DNA from 4 places in the Paenarthrobacter ureafaciens genome. Region 1 is predicted to be linked to each of the others. Evidence: riboswitches for the same ligand, from Rfam matches in the RefSeq annotation. Region 1 holds a riboswitch; each other region holds the start of a gene.
What was found. A riboswitch is a leader RNA that binds a small molecule or an ion and turns the genes downstream of it on or off. The one in region 1 is predicted to bind cyclic di-AMP.

Region 1 (4,359 bases):
TGCCGCGATGGGCCTCATGTACTGCCTGCTGAGTTTCCTCTTTTTCCGACGGTCCGTTGCCGAAACGGCCGTGGGAGCCATGGCCAGCAGCTATGCCAATGCCAACAACATCGGGATCCCCGTTTCCCTCTACGCGGTGGGAACGGCCCAGCACGTTGCCCCGGTCCTGCTGGTGCAACTCCTGGTCCTGGCGCCCTTCTATGTCACCATCCTTGGTGTGGCCGGAGGGGCGAAAATTCCCTGGAAGCGGGTAGTGCTGCAGCCGTTGGGGAATCCCATGATCATCGCGTCAGCGCTGGGTGTGGTGGTGGCGTTGACCCGGTGGGAGGTTCCGGAACTGGTCCAGCGGCCCATCGATATGTTGGCCGGAGCTGCCGTTCCCATGGTGCTGCTCGCCTTCGGGATGTCCTTGGCGGGCCGCGCTCCGCTGCAGAAGGGCGACGGCCGGGTGGAAACCGTGGTGGCGACGCTCCTGAAACTCGTGGGGATGCCCTTGGTGGTCTGGGCGCTGGGGCGGTTCGTCTTCGGGCTCGAAGGGCAGCACCTCCTGGCGGTGGTCATCATGGGTGCGCTTCCCACGGCACAGAATGTGTTCCTTTTCGCTTCCCCGTACGGCCGTGGCACTGTTGTTGCGCGCGACGTCATCCTCCTGACCACAGTGCTCTGCGTGGGGGCCTTGCTGGTGGTCGCGTGGCTCTTGGGGTAGCGAAACATGTGACCGACCCGGGGGCGGAAGAGCCGGGTGGCAGAACAGTCGGGTGGCAGAACAGTCAGGTGGCAGAACAGAAGGCAGGAACCCTTGCTGGGTCCCTGCCTTCTTGGCTTTTTTGCGGCGCCCGTCAGAAACGGCGCAACCGCTGGTGGCTCCAGCGGCCCATCCGATGGCGGAAAGTGGCCGTCCGGCTGCTGCAGCAGTACCGGCCGTGCCAGCCGATGTGGGTAGTGGTGCGGGGCATGCGGGTGCTCACTTGAGGACCCCCTTGGCTGCGTCGAGCAGGCCGTCCACGTCCAGGCTCGGAACCTCCGTCGGTGCGCTGGACTTAGGGGCGGAGCCCGGCTTCGGGGAGTCGCTGGGCCGCGGCTTGGAAGTCTGCGTCGTCGTCGGCGTGGGCGTTGGGGTGGTGGTTGGCGTCGTCGTCGTTGAAGGCGTCGTGCTGGGCGAAGGCGCCGTGATGTTGTCCGACGGCGGTGCCGGCTGACTCGGAACGGGCGACGTCACGCCCGGTACCGGAACCACGGCCGAAGGGGCGTTGGACGGAATCCACTTGGGGTCGGCCAACGAAACCTGCGGCGTCGGAGTGGACGACGGCGGTGCTGCCGCTGCCGGAGAGGCTGCTTCGACTGCGGACTGCCCGGTATCCGTCGTAGCGGCCGACGTCGAGGACGCGGTGGAGTAGGACGGCGTCGGGCCAGGAGTGGCCGAGCCCGTTGCCCGGCCTTCGCCGGAATTGTTAGCGCCACTGGCCTGGTTTTGGGTGTCCTGGCCGAAGATCGGCAGGTCCATGGCTTGGCTTACCGTTCCCACCGTGAGGACCAGGCCCAGTGCTCCGGCGACCACCGCCATGCGCTGGCTCATGGTCTTCACGGACGCTGCCTTGGTCAGGACGGCGTGGGGTTCCTTGGTGAAGGATGAGGAAGCAAAGGAACCAAAGGCCGACTTCGCAGCATTGCGTCTTGCAGCGGCTCGTCCTGCCGCAGGGCGTGCGCCGTCGTGTTGGCCCCGGGCGGTCTTGCGACTGGCCAGTCCGGCGGCGGCTGTAGCGTCAGCGGCGATCCGGGCCGGCGTCTTGGGCTGGGCGGTCCCGGCCTCGGCGGCAACGTGCGCCGAAACCACCGGAATAGCGGCAGTCGCGGGCTCGGCCTCAGCGGCAGGCTCCGCCGGCGTGGCCTTCACCACGGGGATGGCAGCCGTGGGCGGCCCGGGCGTAGTGGACTCCGAGCGCGGAGGAGCGGCAACTACCGGGATGGCTTCGGTGCGCGGCTCTTCGGTGGGGGATTCAGCGGGGGTTTTGGAGACGGACTCTGCACTCGGTGCAGCTTCCGGAGCCACGACTGCCTGGGCCGCGCGCTCGCGTTCCATCGCCCGACGCTGCGCTCGTGTCATGGGCGCAGCGGTGGGGTCGGTTGCGGTGGCGGGTGCCGCCGTCGTGCTTTCCATTTCGGTGGCCGGACCGCTGGGCTGGGCCCGACGGCGTCCGGTTGGCTTGGTGGGCTGGCCGTCCCCTTGGGCACGGCGCGGCTGATCCATGGTTGGGGACATGGTGTTTGCCTCTCAACGCCTGCGAGGTTAGCTGTCGGGTTCGGACGAGGCCGTCCGGCCGCACGTGGCGGCTTCACCCCAAGGGCCTGCGGGGAACAGGCCCGGGAACTCTGGGTCCCCCGTCTCTGCCGCGGGTCTGGCGGGATTCCGGGATGCGGCAGAGCTCGGCGTCAGCCCGGAAGCGGCCCAGCGGAGATACGGGTCGCCCTACGAAGTTACAGCAGCAGGGAAGTAAAGTCACATTAATGTAACGGACGGTACATGAGGGCCGGCAGCGCCCGCGCTGACGGACGGACGCGCCACACACCGTCCACATATCCCTGGTGAGCACTAGCTTTCGGCGTCTACCGGTCGGTAGACATGAGCTATGGACCTACCCGTGATGCCACCCGTTTCGCCCATGCTCGCCAAATCCGTGCCCAACATTCCTGAGGTTGGGCACTACGAACCCAAATGGGACGGGTTCCGGACCATCGTCTTCAGGGACGGGGATGACGTCATCCTGGGCAGCCGGAACGAGAAACCCATGACCCGGTACTTCCCTGAGCTGGTGGAGGCGTTGAAGAAGAACCTGCCGGAGAAATGCGTGGTGGATGGCGAGATCATCCTTATTTCCGGCAACCGGCTCGACTTCGAAGGACTGCAGCAGCGCATCCACCCCGCCGACAGCCGCGTCCGGATGCTTGCAGAGAAGACGCCGTCCTCCTTCGTCGGGTTCGACCTCCTGGCCCTCGGGGACGAAGACCTCACTGCCCGGCCGTTCTCCGAGCGCCGTGCTGCGCTGGAAAAGGCGCTCGCCGATGCCGAGCCGCCCGTGTACGTGACGCCTGCGGTCACCGACCTTGAGCGGGCACAGGAATGGTTCGTGCAGCTTGAGGGAGCAGGGCTCGACGGCGTGCTGTCCAAACCGCTCGACGGTACCTACCAGCCGAACAAGCGGGTGATGTTCAAGACCAAGCATGAACGGACGGCGGACTGCGTGGTGGCCGGTTTCCGTTGGCACAAGACGGCGGACGTCGTGGGGTCGATGCTGCTGGGGCTCTATGACGATTCCGGCAAACTCCACCACGTTGGAGTGGTGGCCGCCTTCCCCATGGCGAAGCGGAAGGCGCTGGTGGCCGAGTTGGAACCGTACCAGGTGGAGATCGCGGACCACCCCTGGGGAGAGTGGGCCAGCCAGGAAACCGGAGCGGCGGTTGGTTCGAGGATGCCGGGGGCCCAAAGCCGCTGGAGTGCCGGCAAGGACTTTTCTTTTGTTCCTCTGCGGCCCGAGCTGGTGATCGAAGTGGCGTACGACTACATGGAAGGAGACCGGTTCCGGCACACCACGCAATTCCGCAGGTGGCGGCCGGACCGGACTCCTGAAAGCTGCACGTACTCACAGCTGGAGGAGCCGGCCGACTATAACCTCGGCGAGATCCTCAAGCTGCACTAGGGGAGCTCTATTCCTCGTGCCCTTGGTCCATGCTCATGCTGTCTTCCGCTGGAGGCGTTTCTCCCGGGGGTACTCCGCCGCCGGGTTCAAGCCCTGTGACGTTGCCGTTGTCCGGATCCGGGTTCGCTGATGCGGCGGGATCGCGGTCTTCGTCCTGCCTCATGTCCGGGTCCTCGTGGATGCTGTCGGGCTCGGCCGCGCCGGACACTCCGAAGGTCTGCGGATCGTCTTCCGGGTCATAGCTTGTCATGGTCAAACCCCTTCCTAAGCAAACTTACTATTTGGCTTGCCCTGCCAGCCTAACCGTGTCCCGTCCAACGCAACAAGGGGCGTGCCGCCGTCGTGAGGCTATGCCTGCCTACGGTCCGACGTTGCGGCGACGAAGCTCCGGATGGCGTCCGCAACGGCCTTCGGCCTCATGTGCTGGGCCACGTGTCCCACTCCCGGAATCTCCACCAGCCTGCCTTGGGGAACAGCTCGGGAGAGCCGCAGCGACCATTCGGGTCCTGCCACGTGGTCGCGGCTGCCGCGCAGGATCAGCACGGGGCTCCCAACAAGGCCCAGTCGTTTCTCGGTGGGGTACTCCATCATCACGGGCAGCTCGGTGAGGTACCAGCGGGGGCCGCACAGGAAGTAGTCGGAGACGACGATCCAGTTGGATGAC
Region 2 (4,359 bases), 770 kb from region 1:
TTACTTCACCCCGAGCAGTTCCTCCACGGTGCCGATGCCGAAGAACAGCAGGAATGCGGCAGCCACAGCCCACATCAAGGGGTGTACCTCGCGGGCGCGGCCCTGGAACGTGCGGATCAGGACGTAGGAGATGAAGCCTGCGCCGAGGCCGTTGGCGATCGAGTAGGTGAACGGCATGAGGGCGATGGTCAGGAACGCCGGGATGCCGACGCCCCAGTCCTGCCAGTCGATCTTGCCCACCTGCGAAACCATCATGAAGCCCACCACAACAAGGGCGGGCGCAACGGCTTCGAAGGGAACCAGGTTGATCAACGGCGTAAAGAACATGGCCACCAGGAACAGGACACCGGTGACGATCGAGGCCAGGCCGGTCCGGGCGCCTTCGCCAATGCCGGCGCCGGATTCGACGAAGATCTGGTTGGAGGACACCGAAGCTCCGCCACCCACAATCGCGCCGAGCGCATCAACCTGGAGAACGCGGTCCACATTGGGGATGTTGCCGTGCTCATCCACGGTTCCGGCCTCATTGGCCAGGCCCACCATGGTGCCCATGGCGTCGAAGAAGATGCTGAGCAGGATCACGAAGGCCAGCAGGGCGGCACCGATGAAGCCAAGGTGTTCGAAGGCGCCAAAGGGGTTGGCCTTGCCGATCAGGGAAAGGTCCGGAGCGCCCCACTCGGACACTTTGGGCGCCACGAGCGACCAGCCACGGGGGTTGATGGTGGTGCCGTCGTTGCTCGGGCCGATATGCAGGGTGAATTCAAGGATCGCAGCCAGCGCGGTGGAGACGATGATGCCGATCAGGATGGCACCGCGTACCTTGCGCACCACCAGCGCGATGGTGAGGACCAGGCCGACCGCGAACACCAGCGTCGGCCAGCCCAGGAGTTTGCCGTCCACGCCCAGGCCCAGCGGAACGGTGGTTCCGGCGGCGTCGGGGATGCGGCGCACGAAGCCGGCGTTGACCAGGCCGATCAGCGCAATGAAGAGACCGATGCCCACCACGATCGCGGTCTTGAGCGCCTCGGGGACGGCCTTGAAGACCGCGGTCCGGAACCCGGTGAGGACAAGGATCAGCATGGTCAGGCCGGAGAGGACCACCAGGCCCATCATGTCCGGCCATGTCAGGCCCGGGTGCGAGGCGACGGTGACGGCCACGAACGCGTTGACGCCCAGGCCTGTGGCTACGGCAAAGGGATGCTTGGCCCAAGCACCCATGAGGATGGTCAGGATGCCTGCCACGAAGGCCGTGGTGGCGGCGACGGCCGTGAAGCCCAGCGATGCCCCGCTCGAGTCAGCCCCCGACAGTATGAGGGGGTTCAGGACCACGATGTAGCTCATGGCAAAGAAGGTCGCGAAGCCGCCACGGATTTCCCGCGAATACGTGGATCCACGTTCGGAGATCTTGAAGTAGCGGTCGATTGCAGAACCCTGTTTAAGCATGGATGTCTCCGGGGATCGTGTGAGTGTGCTCTCAAATCCTATGCCCGCCCGTGCGGGGAGGCCTGACGATTCGCCTAGTCTGTAAGGAAGCCAACATTAGGAGAAACCGCCCCATGCGCACCATCCGCCCGCTCCTGGCCGCCGTCGTTGCTGCCCTCGCCTTCGCCTCGGCGCTGCTTTTCGGCGCCGCCCCGGCATCGGCGCACGACGCCGCAGAATCCACGAGTCCGGCCAGCGGAGCCACGGTTGCGGAAGTTCCGGCATCGGTCTCCGTCACGTTCAATAACCGGCCGCTGGCTATTGGTTCGGGCATGTCGGTGACCGCGGGCGGGGAGAACTGGGCGGACGGCGCCGTGCAAATCATCGACAACCAGGCGGTCCAAAAACTGCGCCCCGGCGCTCCGGCGGGCCAGTACACGGTGGTTTGGCGCGTCGTCAGCTCCGATTCGCACCCCATCGAGGGCACCTTTACATTCACGGCAACAGCAGGAAGCACGACGTCGGAGGGGGCCACCGCGGGAGCCTTGCCGTCCGCGTCGGGCCAGGCAGGTTCGGGCACTGTTCCGAGCGCAGGAACTGCGGCCCCCGGAACCCCCGTCAGCGAACCGGCTCCGGACGCCTCCCAGCCGTTCCCGTGGAGCATCGTGGCGTTTGCTGCATTAGCTGTTGCGCTCGTTATTTTCCTGGCCGTTACAGCCCGTCGGAAATTGGCTGCCTCCAATGATGCCGAGGGCGATAAATCCGCGGAATGACGGGGTTTTCTACATATCTGCGAAAATCTCGAAACGGTTACTGCGACACGCTCGACGCCCACTTCTCGTTACTTAAATGTGACTTTGCTGTGATCGTCGCGTACGGTAGTACCTGTGCCCGATCCGCATTCGGCGCACTTCCGGCCTGATTGCCTAGCTCTGCCGCAGGTCGGAATCCGTTCGCAGACATACCTACGGCAGAGACGGGGAACCCATTTTAGGCCGCCAATGAGCGCGCCTTGGGGTGAAGCCACGAAGCTTCCGCTGAACAGCGGTGGATAGTGGCCGGGTGACTCCCATCCGAATCCGACAGCTAACCTCGCAGGCATCGGGAGAGGCTCTTTCATGTCTTCACGCATTCTTCGCGGCCGTCGTAAGGCGGACAGCGTACGCCCCAATCCGTTCATCTCCATCTCCAAGGCAGTTGCCAGCAACGCTTCAGGCGCTGGCCGCCAGGCAGCCGTCATCGCTGCAGCTTCGGGTCTTGTCCTGACCGGTTCCATTGCTGCGCACGCTGCCGAAACTCCGGCACAGGCTCCGGTCCAGCGGGACTCCAGCCCCGCCACGGTTGCTGAAACCGTTGCCGAAACCCCCAACAAGGTTGTCACTGCCGCAGCAACGGCCACCGTCAACTTCGAGCGTCCCGCTGTTGCTTCCGTGGCAGCACCGGTCATCGAGAAGCCGGCTCCGGTTGTTGAGGCTCCCAAGAAGGCCGCAGCCAAGGCTGCTGCTCCCGCCGCTACCGCCACGGTTGCTGCTTCCGCACCTGCCGCTGCTGCTCCCGCAGCACCTGCCCCGGCACCCGCTGTTGGCGGCGTCAACGCAGCAATGGTTGCCTCGGCTTACGCCCAGATCGGTGTCATGCAGGACTGCACCGCCATGGTCGAAAAGGCCCTCGGCTCCGCAGGTATCCCGGTGGGCGACCTTGCACCCATGCAATTCATGAACTACGGCAAGGTTGTCAGTGATCCCCAGCCCGGTGACATGATCGTCCAGTCCGGCCACGTTGCCATCTACATCGGCAATGGCCAGGCCATCTCCGGTGGCATCAACGGTAACCAGACCGGCATCCACCCGATCAGCTGGCTGACCGCAACCGGCCCGCTCACGTACGTCCGCGCCGGCGCATAAGCTTCACGCTTCACAAAAAGGCCGGCACCCCGGAGGTTTTCTCCTCCCGGGGTGCCGGTTTTTTGGTTTAAGGCTTTTGGTCTAAGGCCCCTGCTCCAAGAGCCCTGTTTCAGGGCTGCCTTGGTGCCGCTGTGGGGGTTGCCGGGCTTAGGCGATCGCGAGGCCGGGCGCTGCTGGAAGTGCCACCTTCGAAGAGATGGCCTGCCCCACCGCCTTGGCCTGGCGGAGGACTTCCTTGGGGGTTGGCGTGATGAGTTCTCCCACTCCCACCAGATGCATGCCCACCGCGCGCATGGCGGCCACAAGGTTCTGACCAACGGCAATCCCCAGCTCGGCCAGCATCTTGCGTAGCTGGCTCTGCGCGCAACGCGTCACTACAACGTGGTCGGCAAGGAGAATGCCGTGCGCCGTGTGGACGGCCCATTGACGAGGGGATGCGAGGGGAGTTTCTGCAGCCGTGAGCAGGTCCAGCCGGACCGCCTTGGTGGTGTTGCGTACATCCAGGTGGTGACTGGCCGCGTAGTTCCGCAGGTGGCGGAGGATCTGGTTCCGTTCCAGCATGGAAGCGGGATCGGCTACCTCGCAGCGTTGCAGCATGCCGGTATGCACGGAAGGACCCGTCTGTGCCAGTGGGCCGAAGCCGTCCACCACGATCGAGCCCACGCCGTAGCGGCTGAGTTCGCTGGCCACGGCGAGGCCTGAGAGTCCGGCTCCGATCACCACGGTGGTGGTTCGCTCCGTGGCGGAATCAGGCATGAGTGACACTGCGTGGTTCCTCCTTGACGTACGTGCCCAAAGGCAGGATTGGACGCTTCCGGTTCCCCAAACGGTCGCAAATAAATGGCCGGTATGTGTTCTGGAACACTCTCACCGGCCATTCGGTGACTCGAACACTACAGAACTTTTGGGGCGTTGGGTAGCCTTCCTGACAGCGTGTTATTACTTCTTCCCGGGGCGTCCCGGGAGGGCCTTGAAACCGAGCCCGGACCGTTATGCAGATAGCGGAAAAGCCGCCTTGATTCGCTATAAGCAA
Region 3 (4,359 bases), 1.2 Mb from region 1:
GGCCGGCAACCTGCACTCGGGCGCCTTCGATCCCATGGCTGACTCCATCGGAGTGGCCCGCGACCGTGGTGCGTGGGTCCACGTGGACGGCGCCTTTGGTTTATGGGCGGCTGCGAGCCCGAAACTGCGGGAACGCCTGGCAGGTGTGGAGCTCGCTGATTCCTGGGCCACCGATGCCCATAAGACACTCAACGTTCCCTACGATTGCGGCCTGGCAATCGTGGCCCGCCCCGAAGCCATGAGGCGTGCCTTCAGCGTTCATACGAGTTACCTGATAGCGACGGATGCCGGGCCGGGGGACCCTTTCGAGAAAGTTCCGGAGATGTCCCGCCGCGCCCGCGGTATTCCGGTGTGGGCTGCCCTGCGCCAATTGGGCCGGAACGGTGTCATCGACATGGTGGAGCGGTTGGCCGAGAACGCGCGGGCGCTCGCTGACGGCCTATCCTCGATCCCCGGGGTGGAAGTGCTCAATGACGTGGTGTTCACGCAGGTCTCGGTGAGTTTCGGGAGCGACGAACGTACGCGCAGGATCACCCAGCGGCTCATGGCAGAAGGCGCCGTGTGGATGTCAGGTTCTTCCTGGCAGGGCCGGGACATCCTGCGGATCTCCGTCAGCAACTGGTCCACGGACGACGCCGATGTGGCGGCGTCGGTGGAAGCAGTCCGGCGTGCGGTGGAGCAGGAACCCGAAGCCTAGTTAAACGCCAACGCCGCCCCCGGTTCCGCCATCCGCTCCTGTAGGTACTGGTGCGTGCGGCGGCAACGGGAGCGGCTTCTCAGGCAACGTCCGGGTTTAGTACCAGTTGTTGGCCAAGTGGAATGCCAAGGCTGCGGACGGCGAACCGTAGCGTTCCTTGATGTAGTTCAGGCCCCACTTGATCTGGGTCTGGTAGTTGGTCTGCCAGTCAGCACCGGCGGAAGCCATCTTGCCGGCCGGCAGCGACTGGACAATGCCGTAAGCACCGCTGGAAGCGTTGGTGGCAGTGGTGCGCCAGTTCGATTCCTTTTCCCAGAGCGTGTTCAGGGCGGTCATTTCACCCGGACCCCAGCCGTAGTTGGCCAGGATGCTGGCAGCGTAGGCCTTTGCGGCGGCAGGATCATCAATGGCCTTGGGGGCTGCAGCGGCGGCAGCAGCTTCTGCGGCAGCCTTGTCCGCAGCGGCCTTGGCGGCGGCGTCGGCTGCAGCCTTCTCTGCTGCTGCCTGGGCAGCAGCAGCCTGCTCGGCGGCGGCCTTGTCAGCTGCGGCCTTTTCTGCGGCAGCCTTCTCCGCAGCAGCCTTTTCGGCGGCGGCCTTGGCAGCTGCGGCCTTTTCAGCAGCGGCGCGCTTTGCGGCCTCAGCCTGGGCGGCGGCTTCAGCGGCAGCGTTCTCGCGGGTCTGCGGGTCCACCTGGACCGAAGCCTGGGTCTGTGCTGCCTGGCTCATCTCCGGAAGGTTGAACGTGGCGTTTGCGGCCTGCCCGAGCGATGCAACGCCCAGCGCGGCTGCGACGACGCCGGCTGCTACCGACATGCGGTGGCCGGTCCTACCCTGGCGGGCAGCGTTCTTCAGGACATTCTGCGACTTGGTCAGGGGAGCGTTGTTTTCGTCACGGTGACGCGCCTCATGGCGCGACTGATCCTTGAATTCAGACATGTGTGATTACCTCTCAGCGCCTGCGGAGTTAGCTGTCGGGTTCGGATGAGGTCATCCGGCCGCGCGTGTAGCTGCGGCTTCACCCCAAGGGCCGGCGCAATGCCTGGCCCGGAGACTCTGGGTCCCCCGTCTCTGCCTCGAAATCAGAACGGAACTCCGGGAAGTGGCAGAGCTCGGCGCATCCCGGGTGTGGGCCAAGGTTGGGGCGACCCACTCGTTCGACGGTACAGGAGGTTCAAGCGAAAGTCACATTTAGGTAACAGAGATCACGACGCCGGTGCGTCGCCTTGCCGGATTCGCCGCGGTGGGGATGTGCCCCAAGGAAGGGCGGGGCAGGATGCGCCACGGCGCCGCGACAATCGGGGGCACTGAGGCTGCGCGGGGGTTCGCAGGTGGCGTTCGGAGCTTTTAGCAGATTGGGAGCCTGAATATCGAGTCTGGCGTCCACTTCGATTGGACAGCATCCGTTTCAGATCGTGAGATTCCGCTTGTCGGGCGCTCGCGGGAATCCAGAGGGGCATCATGCGCCATTGATCGAAGAAAGTTCAGCCAGAACGCAATATTTCTGCCCTTGACCGAACAAAACCGCATTCATTTTTGCAATCCGCTGAATTGTGATTTGCGGCACAATACTCGCGCTTATCTCAGAATGTGGACGTTTCCGCCCTTTGTTACTTGCGTGTTGTCATTGTTACGTTGCACACTTCCAATGTGAACAAGAACTCAACAGCACCTGCAGCCGCAGCAATCTTCTCCAGCTCACCCGCTGGTGACGAGTCCCGCTGTTGTCGAATGCAAGCCTAACTTCCCACCCCAGAAAAGTTTCAGGCATTCGCCCCCTAGCCCACCGTTGGGCGCCCCTCCCCAAACTCATTGCGGGGACACCAGCATTCGAAGCCGCGATGACGGCTATTCACTTTTGAGGTAAGCACTCCATGTCAGTTGCATCCGGATACGTCCACATCTCCGTCCGTAACGCCAACAAGGCCGCTTCCAACGCCGGCCTCCGCCCCGGTTTCGGTAACCGCCCCGGTTACGCACCCGGTACCCAGGCTGCTGCCCAGCAGGCTCCGGGCTACGTTCCCCAGGGCTACAACCCGAACTCCTACGGACAGTTGCGCGCCGTGCCTGCCGCTACCGAGCCCGCAGCCATGACGGCACCCACTCCGGTGGTGGCCCAGTCCGAGCGTCTCCGGCCCGTGGCCAATGACAACGTAGCCCGCGGATTCGTGCTCTACATGGGTATTGACGAAGAGACCGCGGCTGCTGCCGGGACCTCCATTGCCAAGCTGGCCCAGGAAATCCGTGCTTACGCCCAGTCGCTCGTGACCGGCGCGGAAAGCTATGCCGCCGTCGCCGTTGCTCCCGCCAGCGCACCCGGGTCCGCACTCGACGTCGTACGTTCCACATTCGGTGACCCCACCGTGGCCGCACGCCAGCGCACCGAAGCCGCACGTCCTGCGCCCCAGCAGGAAGCGCGCCCGTCCGGCGTGCTCATCGACCTCGCCCGCCGCGAAGTCCACCTCGACGGCGAATCGCTTAACCTGACGTTCAAGGAATTCGAACTCCTCAACTACCTCGTTGAGAACGGCACCCGCACGGTGGGCCGTGACGAGCTCCTCGAAGGCCTGTGGCGGAACGCCGAGGAAGTCCCCAACGAGCGCACCATCGACGTCCACATCCGTCGTCTCCGCTCCAAGCTGGGCCGCCTCGCCAACACCGTCCGCACGGTCCGCGGCCAGGGCTACCGTTTCTACGAGCACCCCGAGGTCATCGTCTGGGCCGCTCCGGAATACTCGATCTGATCCTGTAACTGCCGAAAGGCGGCACATCCCTCTGCGCCTGCGCTCACTCGAGCAACCACTGCGCTGACGGAATGTGCCGCCTTTCGTTTTGTCTGGTCAGTGAGTATCTGCCTGGCGCGGCTATAAGGTATTTGGATGAGCGACCACCACCTGAGACGGCTTGTGATCATGCGCCACGCCAAGGCGGACTGGCCCGTGGGCGTGCCCGACCATGAACGCCCCCTCGAGGAACGCGGGCACCGCGAAGCCCCGTTGGCCGGAAAATGGTTGTTGAAGCACAAGGTGGTCCCTGACTTCATCCTGTGTTCCTCGGCCCTCCGGACGCGCCAGACGTGCACATGGATCTGCGATGAACTGGGCGAAAAAGCTCCTACGCCCAAGCTCGAGAACGGGCTGTACGCAGCCTCGGCCACAGAGATGCTCGCGGTCATCAACCACGTACCGGACACAGTTACTACGTTGATGGTGATCTCCCACATGCCGGGCGTGCAGGACCTTGCCATGCGGCTGGCTTCCCGGGACTCGGACCACGACGCCTACATGGATGCCGCCACCCGCTACCCGACCAGCGCCTTGACCGTGCTGGAGACGGAGAAGCCTTGGGCTGAGCTCGACGGGCAAGACGCGCGTTTGATCCACTTCAAGGTGCCGCGCCACTAACCCCCCGCCTCTTACCTCAACTGGCTGGCATTAGGGGTTGTTCCCAGCGCTTTTGGCAACCACTAATGCGAGTCAGTCGGGACCGCGGGGAGTTCTTCAGCGGCGGCCACCTCCCGGAGAAGGCGAACCGTGTGGCGGATGTTGGGACTCGCTGCCATGGTCTTGCGGTACACGATCCCTACGGCGCGCTGCTGCACGGGATTCACTACCGGGACGGCAACAACCCCTGCCGGAAGCGGCGGCCTGCCCAGCCGGGGGACC
Region 4 (4,359 bases), 1.4 Mb from region 1:
AGAACGTCAGGGGCCGTCGACGCGCTACCGGCCCCGCTACTGAGCTGCGGCCAGCCCGCGTAGTATCGGAGATCCGGCCCCGCGACACCCAGCGTCAGGTGCGCCGCCGTAAGAGCCCGATGCGCCAGGTGGCCGATTTCGCAGCAGCCAGTGGTGTAGGGCAGAAGGCCGGCGTAGCACTCGCTGCTACCGGTCTTGCGCTCACTGTCGGCCTGCCTGCAACGAGTCCCGTCATGGCCACGTCCGAGTCCGGGCAGACTGAGGCCGCACTGGCTGTGGGCGGCGGGAGCCAGCCAGAGGTCTCCGCGGAAGCGTCCGCCAAGATCGACTTCAGCCGCGCCGCGGTGGCAACCAAGGCGGATCCCGACGGCAAGCTCAAGCAGTTGCTGAGCGCCCAGTCCGTGGGAAGCATCCAGGCCAGCTCCTCCAAGGGCACCATGGCCAGCCCGTTGGACACCCTCAGCACCGCATCACCGTTCGGCTACCGCATCAGCCCGCTGACAGGCGGCAGCGGCGATTTCCACCGCGGCCAGGACTTCGTGGCCCAGTGCGGCACGGCAGTCCACGCTGCTGCGGCGGGCAAGGTCACCTTTGCGGGTTGGCACGAATACGGTGGAGGCAACCGCGTGGTGGTGGACCATGGCAACGGCCTGGAAACCACCTACAACCACTTGTCGTCATTCAAAGTCAAGGTCGGCGACACCGTGAATCGCGGAGACACCGTTGCCTTGAGCGGCACCACGGGCGCTTCCACCGGCTGCCACCTCCACTTCGAAGTCCAGGTCAACGGCGAAGTCGTCGACCCCATGGGCTGGCTCTAACCCGAGTTGATGGTCGTCTCTCGCATTCTTGACACGCCCCGTGATCTGAATGTGACATTTTAGTTCAACTGTTGTACCGTACAAAGCGCATCGGCTTTTTAGGGGGCCGATGCACTTGGGTGGATTGCCTAGCTCTGCCACCACTCAAGGTCCGTTCGCATAATTCGTCTGGCAGGGGCGGGGGAACCAATTTTGGTCTTCGAAAGAGGGCCTTGGGGTTAAGTCACAAACGCTTCCAACGGCGTGTGGCCGGATGACTCCCATCCGAATCCGACAGCTCACCTCGCAGGCATTGGGAGAGGCTACCTTCGTGTCATCACGCACTACTTCTGCGCGCCACCGCGCCCAGACGGTTACCCCGTTGAACACTCTTTCCAAGGCTGTTTCAGCGAATGCCGGAACCGTCGGCCGCCAGGCCGCAGTCCTTGCAGCAGCATCGGGCTTGGTCCTCAGCGTCGGCCTTCCTGCCCAGGCAGCGGATACTGACGTTTCCAAGGCTGAGTCCAGCGCACAGCAGCTGGTGACTACCGCCGTCGTCACGGCGGAACCAACCGCCACTGTTTCCTTTGAGAGCCCCGTTGTGGTTACCAAGGAAGCCCCCAAGATCCAGCGCGCTTCCCAGACCACGCAGCGCTCCCAGGCGAACGGCAACCAGAATGCCGGCCAGGGCGAGGGCGCAGTCACCGCCAAGTCCGCCGGCTCCAAGGATTCCGCAGCCAGCGCCGCGGCTTCGGGCCTCGCAGCAATCGCGTACACCGGCATCGGCCACCCGTACGTCTGGGGCGGCACCACCCCCAACGGTTGGGACTGCTCCGGCTTCACCCAGTGGGTTTACGCGCAGGCCGGCATCAGCATCCCCCGCGTCAATGCATGGACCGCCATGAAGCCCACCAGCACTCCCGCTCCCGGCGACCTCGTCATGCAGAACGGCGGTGCCCACGTTGGCATTTACGTCGGCAACGGCATGATGGTCAGCGCCCTGAACCCCAGCCAGGGCACGCTGCTTCACTCGGTAGCTTCTACCGGAACCTCCTCCTTCTTCACCCTGCGCTAAAAACCGTCCAGGTAAGCCAGCGCGCCCCCCGGGTGCTGGCCTGCCCATGACCCGCGTGCTTCCCAGCAGCACGCGGAAACGAAAAGAGATCATCATGACCAGTGCAAACAAGGTTGCGCGGCACCGGGCCGAGGCTCCCAAGACCAGCTCACTTGCCGTGATTGCAAAGGCAGTTTCGGTGAACGCCGGTGGCGTCGGCCGCCAGGCAGCCGTCATCGCCGCGGCTTCGGGCTTGGTCCTGACCAGTGGCGTTGCTGCCAATGCGGCGGATACCAATGTGGATCGCGAGTCCACCTCAACCACCTCCCTGGACATCCAGTCCGTCGTGCAGTCCACCATCGCCGCTGACTCCACCGTTGCCATCTCCTACGAGAGCCCGGTTGTCACCACGGTCGAGGCGCCCGCGCCCGTCGTGGAGAAAGCCCCGGCCAAGGCTGAAGCGAAGAGCTCCGCACAGGAAGCCACTGCCTCAGCTTCCAACGCTGCTGGCGGCGCAACCGTGGCAGTCAGCAACGCTGCACCGGCAGCAAAGGCTCCGGCTGCTTCCAGTGGCCTCGGTGCGGCCATTGCCGCTGCAGCCTACGCCCAGCTCGGCGTGACCCAGGACTGCACCATGTTGGTCACCAACTCCCTCGCAGCCGTGGGTATCAACTTCCATGACTGGCCTGCGGGTTACCTTTCCCTTGGACGTACGGTCAGCGCAGCGGAAGCCCAGCCGGGCGACCTCGCTTACTACGCCAACGGTGGTCTGGCCGGACAGGCCCACATCGCCGTCTACGTCGGCAACGGCATGGCAGTGCATGGCGGATGGAACGGATCCACCACTGCTCTGTTCAGCGTCAACGTCGGCTCGGGTCCGGTCTTCATCCGGGTCAACGGCTGATCGAACTTTGAGGAAATACCCCGCAGGTTTCACCTGCGGGGTATTTCCGTCTTAAGGGGCAGGACCGGGGCCTGTGGGCGACATCACAAGCTAATTCCACTGATAATTCGTTGATATGGCATATAAGTGCTTACTCTTATGGTGTCGATCCACAGCCCGTACATGCAGAGGGCAGCCGGCCCTCGTGCCCCTGGCGGGTGCGGCCGTTAAGAGGTACGTGCATGCGCACACTCGTTCTGAATGCTGGATATGAACCGCTGGCGGTAGTTACCTTCCGCCGGGCGCTGGTCCTTGTGCTCACCGGAAAAGCAAGCGTAGTGGCCGAAGGCGACGAACCTGTCGTCGGGCCGCAGGAGATTCTGGGACGCCCGTCCGTGATCCTCCTCAATCGCTACATCCGGCCGCGGTACAACAGGATTACGGCCGTCAGCCGGCGCGGAGTTCTCCGCCGCGACGGCCACCGCTGCGCCTACTGCGGTAAGACAGCCCACACCATAGACCACGTCCACCCCAAATCCAGGGGCGGCGCGGATTCCTGGGAAAACCTGGTTGCGGCGTGCTTGAAATGCAATAACGCCAAGAGCGACCACACGCCGGCAGAGATGGGTTGGAAACTCCGTTTCACACCCGGCGTCCCCTCCGGAACCATGTGGCAGATCAAAGAACTCGAGAAGCCTGCGCCGGACTGGGATCCGTTCCTCTTGCCGGAATCCGCTGCCTGATTGATGTGCGTCCGCCCTATGCGGCACCGGTAATCCTGTGCGGCACCGGTAATCCGGGGCGGCACCGGTAATCTGGGCGAATGGAGTTCAACGCAGTGATCTTGGCGGGTGGCAGGGCCACCCGCCTTGGCGGTGTGCCCAAACCTTCGCTGACCTACGACGGCGCCACCCTGCTTTCGCATGCCCTGGACGCAGCCAGGGGTGCTGTGGCAACCGTAGTGGTGGGCCCCGATCCCGGCACGTTGCCGCCCGGCGTGCTGACTGCACGGGAGGAACCTGTATTCGCCGGTCCTGCTGCGGCGATTGCCGTAGGACTGGCTGCCCTGGCGGATCGGGGGCCCGCCCCTTGGACCCTGGTCCTCGCGTGCGACATGCCGCATGCCTCCCGCGGTGTGCAAGCGTTGTTGGCTGCCCTTATTGCCACGCCGAAGACCGAGGGTGCCATCGCCGTGTCCCCGGACGGGCGCAAGCAGCCGTTGCTGGGGATCTACAGCACACGGGCCATGGAAAGGGAAGTGGCCCTGGCCTCGGAAGGGGGAGGGTTAACGAACTCTTCAGTGTTCCGCCTGCTTGCTAGGCTGAAGGTGATGGCGGTGCCTGTTCCCAGCGGTTCCACGGATGATGTGGACACGTGGGCGGACGCCGCGGTACTGGGCATAGACAAACAGCAGGAGGCGGACGTGAAGAGCCAGGAAGAGACTCTCGAGGAATGGTGCCGCATGCTGCTGCAGGCATTCGAGCTTGAAGGCGTCGAGGTGGATGTCAACGAGGTCCTCGCCGTTGCTGGCGTTGCGGCGCATTCCGTGGTGCGTCCCGCTGCACCCCTGACCACGTTCATTGCCGGCTATGCGGCCGGAATGGCCCGGGGAATCGGGCAAG

Region 2: it holds a riboswitch for cyclic di-AMP, as region 1 does, so the genes downstream of both, AUR_RS12295 (NlpC/P60 family protein) here and AUR_RS08500 (hypothetical protein) in region 1, are expected to answer to the same signal.
Region 3: it holds a riboswitch for cyclic di-AMP, as region 1 does, so the genes downstream of both, AUR_RS14055 (aggregation-promoting factor C-terminal-like domain-containing protein) here and AUR_RS08500 (hypothetical protein) in region 1, are expected to answer to the same signal.
Region 4: it holds a riboswitch for cyclic di-AMP, as region 1 does, so the genes downstream of both, AUR_RS15015 (C40 family peptidase) here and AUR_RS08500 (hypothetical protein) in region 1, are expected to answer to the same signal.

What each region holds. Positions count from the first base shown of each region.
Region 1 is NZ_SBHM01000007.1:927,521-931,879, reverse strand. It holds gene AUR_RS08505 (AEC family transporter) at 1-706, shown strand, start outside; gene AUR_RS08500 (hypothetical protein) at 965-2,260, opposite strand; cyclic di-AMP (ydaO/yuaA leader) riboswitch at 2,263-2,412, opposite strand; gene AUR_RS08495 (ATP-dependent DNA ligase) at 2,628-3,695, shown strand; gene AUR_RS08490 (DUF6480 family protein) at 3,703-3,945, opposite strand; gene AUR_RS08485 (alpha/beta fold hydrolase) at 4,044-4,359, opposite strand, start outside.
Region 2 is NZ_SBHM01000007.1:1,701,561-1,705,919, forward strand. It holds gene AUR_RS12285 (NCS2 family permease) at 1-1,443, opposite strand; gene AUR_RS12290 (copper resistance CopC family protein) at 1,557-2,195, shown strand; cyclic di-AMP (ydaO/yuaA leader) riboswitch at 2,375-2,537, shown strand; gene AUR_RS12295 (NlpC/P60 family protein) at 2,541-3,326, shown strand; gene AUR_RS12300 (FAD-dependent monooxygenase) at 3,474-4,082, opposite strand.
Region 3 is NZ_SBHM01000007.1:2,081,505-2,085,863, forward strand. It holds gene AUR_RS14050 (pyridoxal phosphate-dependent decarboxylase family protein) at 1-697, shown strand, start outside; gene AUR_RS14055 (aggregation-promoting factor C-terminal-like domain-containing protein) at 794-1,633, opposite strand; cyclic di-AMP (ydaO/yuaA leader) riboswitch at 1,639-1,792, opposite strand; gene AUR_RS14060 (winged helix-turn-helix domain-containing protein) at 2,569-3,438, shown strand; gene AUR_RS14065 (SixA phosphatase family protein) at 3,574-4,098, shown strand; gene AUR_RS14070 (LysR family transcriptional regulator) at 4,161-4,359, opposite strand, start outside.
Region 4 is NZ_SBHM01000007.1:2,291,493-2,295,851, forward strand. It holds gene AUR_RS15010 (M23 family metallopeptidase) at 1-821, shown strand, start outside; cyclic di-AMP (ydaO/yuaA leader) riboswitch at 968-1,127, shown strand; gene AUR_RS15015 (C40 family peptidase) at 1,132-1,875, shown strand; gene AUR_RS15020 (NlpC/P60 family protein) at 1,970-2,758, shown strand; gene AUR_RS15025 (HNH endonuclease) at 2,980-3,480, shown strand; gene AUR_RS15030 (NTP transferase domain-containing protein) at 3,561-4,359, shown strand, end outside.